2 regions of the Paenibacillus sp. G34 genome follow, and region 2 is predicted to be linked to the other one. Evidence: predicted binding sites of a transcription regulator. Region 2 holds the regulator's gene; the other holds the start of a gene.
The links. The regulator Rex, encoded in region 2, represses fermentation and respiration genes when NADH is low (regulators of the CRP and FNR family bind a similar motif). The targets are predictions, from matches to a motif close to TTGTGAAATATTTCACAA.
Positions count from the first base shown of each region.

Region 1: the regulator Rex is predicted to act here: its motif matches at 1,120-1,137, upstream of nadA (quinolinate synthase NadA).

Region 1 is NZ_CM166469.1:63,798-66,005, forward strand. Features, by position in the region: gene ftsH (ATP-dependent zinc metalloprotease FtsH) at 1-911, shown strand, start outside; gene nadA (quinolinate synthase NadA) at 1,209-2,147, shown strand; gene nadB (L-aspartate oxidase) at 2,183-2,208, shown strand, end outside.
Region 2 is NZ_CM166469.1:3,880,738-3,882,945, forward strand. Features, by position in the region: gene AC1VYS_RS17475 (amidohydrolase) at 1-667, opposite strand, end outside; gene AC1VYS_RS17480 (redox-sensing transcriptional repressor Rex) at 651-1,307, opposite strand; gene dinG (ATP-dependent DNA helicase DinG) at 1,516-2,208, opposite strand, start outside.

The DNA.
Region 1 (2,208 bases), 2.7 Mb from region 2:
TACTGAACGAAGCGGCATTGCTTGCGGCGCGTCGTAACAGAAAAGATATTTCCATGCGTGAAGTGGATGAGGCGATTGACCGTGTTATCGTGGGTACGGAGAAGAAAAGCCGTGTCATCAGTGATCGCGAGAAACGTATAGTCGCTTATCACGAAGCAGGCCATACCATTGTAGGATACTTCCTGGAACATGCTGATATGGTACATAAAGTGACCATCATTCCGCGCGGACGTGCGGGTGGATATGTAATCATGTTGCCAAAAGAAGATCGTATGCTCGTTACCAAACAGGAACTGCTGGATAAAGTAACTGGACTCCTTGGTGGTCGCGTGGCGGAGGAATTGTTCATCGGTGAGATTGGTACCGGTGCATACAGTGACTTCCAGCAAGCGACAGGTATCGTGCGTAGCATGGTTATGGAATACGGTATGAGTGAAAAACTGGGTCCAATGCAGTTCGGAAGTTCGCAAGGACAGGTATTCCTTGGACGGGATATCGGTCACGAACAGAACTACTCGGATTCGATCGCATATGAGATTGACCAAGAGATGCAGCGTTTTATTAACGACTGTTATGAAAAATGTAAAGCTCTCCTTACAAAACATACGAGAGAGATGCATCTGATTGCTGAAACACTGCTTGAGGTGGAGACGCTCGAAATGGATCAGATCAAGCAATTGATCGAAACAGGTTCCTTGACACCAAAAGTAGATGGCGATGACAATTCGGGAGAAGGTACGCCAAATGAAGGCGGTGAGCCAATCGTTGATAACATCGGCGATGTTCGCGTACGCATTCAGGGTAAAGATGAAACATCTGAGCCACCGGTTGGAGATATCCCGAATGAAGCTCCTGACCTGGATAAGGGCAGCAATGATCCGAATGATGGTGGCTCGAAGCCGACATCTTAATAGGTTACATGTCTGGTAATACTACCGGAATGAAAAGAGAGCCCTTGTGGCTCTCTTTTTTTGCAATAATTATTCATTTGGTGGAGGAATAGATAATCACGAGCTAGATGGCGAACCGGACAGTATGAGGGGGATAAGGGCGGATATCCTGCCTTTTTTCATTTATTGACAGAGTCGTGAACGTTGTGTACATTAGTTGTTAAACCGCTTGTGATTCGTTTCACCAGCGAACATAACGACTTAGATTAACCCTATGAAACAGCGCCAGGCGCTGTCCCGATAAGGAGAGGATCACAAGTGGAAGCTCTGGCTTTAGAGCGCAAGGCTGAGATGAATCGTGAGTTGCGTGAGCGGCTGATGGAACTTAAGAAGGAACGCAATGCTATTATTTTGGCTCATTACTATCAACGTGACGAGGTACAGGAAGTCGCAGATTTCCGTGGGGACTCTTTCCTACTGGCCCAGAAAGCAGCGCAGACAGATGCAAATGTGATCGTATTCTGTGGTGTTCATTTTATGGGTGAAAGCGCTAAGATTCTTGCTCCGAACAAAACGGTGCTGATTCCTGATGAACGTGCGGGATGCCCGATGGCCGATATGGTGAACGTGGATGGATTACGTAAACTCAAGGCACAGCATCCAAATGCCAAAGTCGTAACATACATTAATTCCTCGGCTGAGATCAAAGCAGAAACAGATATTTGTTGTACATCTGCTAACGCTGTTCGTGTAATCCAGTCTGTAGACTCCGAGGAGATCATCTGGGTACCGGATAAAAACCTGGGGCATTATGTGCAGCAGCATACAGACAAAAAAATGATTATCTGGGAAGGTTACTGTAACACGCATGATATGCTGACCGTCAAAGATGTCGTTGAAATGAAGGCTAAATATCCGAATGCTGAGTTTGTTGTACACCCGGAGTGTCGTCCTGAGGTTGTAGAGATGGGTGACTTTGTAGGTAGTACGACAGCCATTCTGGAGTATTGCAAGAAATCGTCCACTAAGGAATTCATTGTTGGCACGGAAGATGGCACAGGATATCAGCTTCGCCTCGACAGTCCGGATAAACAGTTCCATTTTGCAACCAAGTTCCTGGTATGTCCAAACATGAAGGTCAACAACCTGAAGAAGCTAGTCAAATGTCTGGAAACGATGAAACCGCAGATATATGTCCCACCGGCTGTTGCTGATAAAGCCAGAGAATCACTAGAGCGCATGTTACTGGTGAAGTAACATGCGTTACTCTTGCTCCGAGACAGGTGAATACGATGATACCGCAATATATAGATGATTT
Region 2 (2,208 bases):
CACGTAATGTCTCAGACATGTGGGTATGAAGTGGCAGGTTTAAATCATGTGCAACCTGTACAAGCTTCTCTATGTAATCTGGAGGGCATGTATACGGTGCATGCGGGGAGATCACGGTTGTGATGCGTCCATTAGCCTGTCCATTCCATTCACGCGCAAATGCAGCGGACTCTTCGAGTTTCCGCATCTGCTCTTCTTCGGAGCAAAGTCCAATTACGCCACGAGCCAGTGCAGCTCTAGCCCCTGACTGTTCAACCACTTTAGCCACCTGATCCATGTGATCATACATGTCCAGGAAAGCCGTTGTTCCGCCTTTTAACATCTCAAGTACCGAAAGGGATGCTCCCCAATACACGTCCTCTGACGTCATTTTCGCTTCCATTGGCCACATTTTTTCTTGCAACCACACTTGTAGTGCCAGATCATCACCATGCCCACGAAGAAGAGACATCGCCGCATGACCATGCGTATTGATCAGACCCGGCAGGAAGAGTAGTCCTTTTCCATCGACTTTGGACAAGTTTTCGTCTCCATCCGGCAGCGTCTCACCAATATGCACAATCTTGTCATTTTCAATGACCATATACCCTTGAACTACAGTCCAGTTCGCGCCTTCATTAACTGCGAATTTACCATTGTGGATTACCCATTTATTCATTGTTGTCATTCTGCTCTTCTTCCTTCCCATTTTCCAAATAATAAGCCAAGCTAAGCAAATCCGTTGTAAAATCAGCATGATGAATGCGAACATGTGGAGGCGTTTTTAGAATCGTTGGTGCAAAATTCAAGATCGCCTCAATTCCCGATTCAATCAGTTGGTCGGCAACGTTCTGAGCTTCTATATCCGGTACGGTAATAATGCCGATACGGATGTTATCTTTCTGTACCGCTTCCGTAAGCTCTTCCATCGGTTGCACCGTCAGGCTGTTGATTTTGCTGCCAATCTTCGGCCCAAAGGCATCAAAAATAGCTACAATTTTCATATTGTCCTTCAGATATGCATTGTAATTGGACAGTGCGTGTCCGAGATTACCGGCTCCGACCAGAGCCACATTAATTTGCTGGTCGATTTTTAAAATGTGACGAATCTTCTCAATCAGGTAAGAGACGTCGTAACCGATTCCTTTGCGACCAAAATCTCCGAAATAAGCCAAATCTTTGCGGATCTGAGCCGGGTTTAGATCCAATCGCTGGCCGAGCTCCTGCGAGGAAACCGTTGTCACCTCACGCTGAACCAACTCGTTCAAATAACGCAAATATACAGGCAAACGCCTTACTACCGCTTCTGATATTTTATCCGATTTCATTCTTGCTCCCCCTTACCATTGCCACGATAAAATGTAATAAATATTGAAAAGATGAGCATTCTGTATACATGCAAAATCCATGCATATTCCTCATACAGAATGCCCGTATTATTGGGATTATAAGTTCAAATATGCGTTGCCCTTTCGAAGTCTTCCTCGAGTTTAACGCCATGTAGATGTGCAATGCAATATTATAGCCTACAATTCATTAATTTTGCTTCTCAGCTGCACGATCAAGCCATTCAGCGATGCGTGGAACCATCTGTTCCGTGAGCATATGCTCCATTTTGGGTCCCGGCAGTGAATACAGGAAGTACTTGCCGTAGTAAGCCTCAATCACTCTTGTATCATATACAATGACGATACCGCGATCCTTCCCCGTACGAACAAGTCGGCCAAATCCTTGCTTGAACCGGATGACAGCCTGAGGCACAGATAGCTTCATAAATGGATTTTTCTTCTGCTCTTGCAACAATTCACTCTTCGCTTCAAGGAGAGGATGGTTGGGAGGCTGGAACGGCAGTCTTACGATGGCAAGACAGGTCAGCGCTTCTCCCGGAATATCCACACCTTCCCAGAAACTGCTCGTCCCCAGCAGAACGGCAGCTTTGGCATCCTGGAATCGACGGGTCAGCTTGGAGCGATTGCCGCTGTCCACACCCTGGCCGAGTAGCGAGATATCATTACCGGACAAAGCCTCTTTCAGGGGTTCATACACTTGACGCAGCATTTTATAGGAGGTAAACAGCACCATCATGCGCCCTTGTGTTGCAATGGCGGTCTCTGCAAGAGAATGCACCAGCATCTGTACAAAATGTGCATCTCCTACACTGCCTTTCAGACTTGGAAAATCACGCGGTATCACTAACAATGCCTGTTCCCGATAATTGAACGGAGAAGG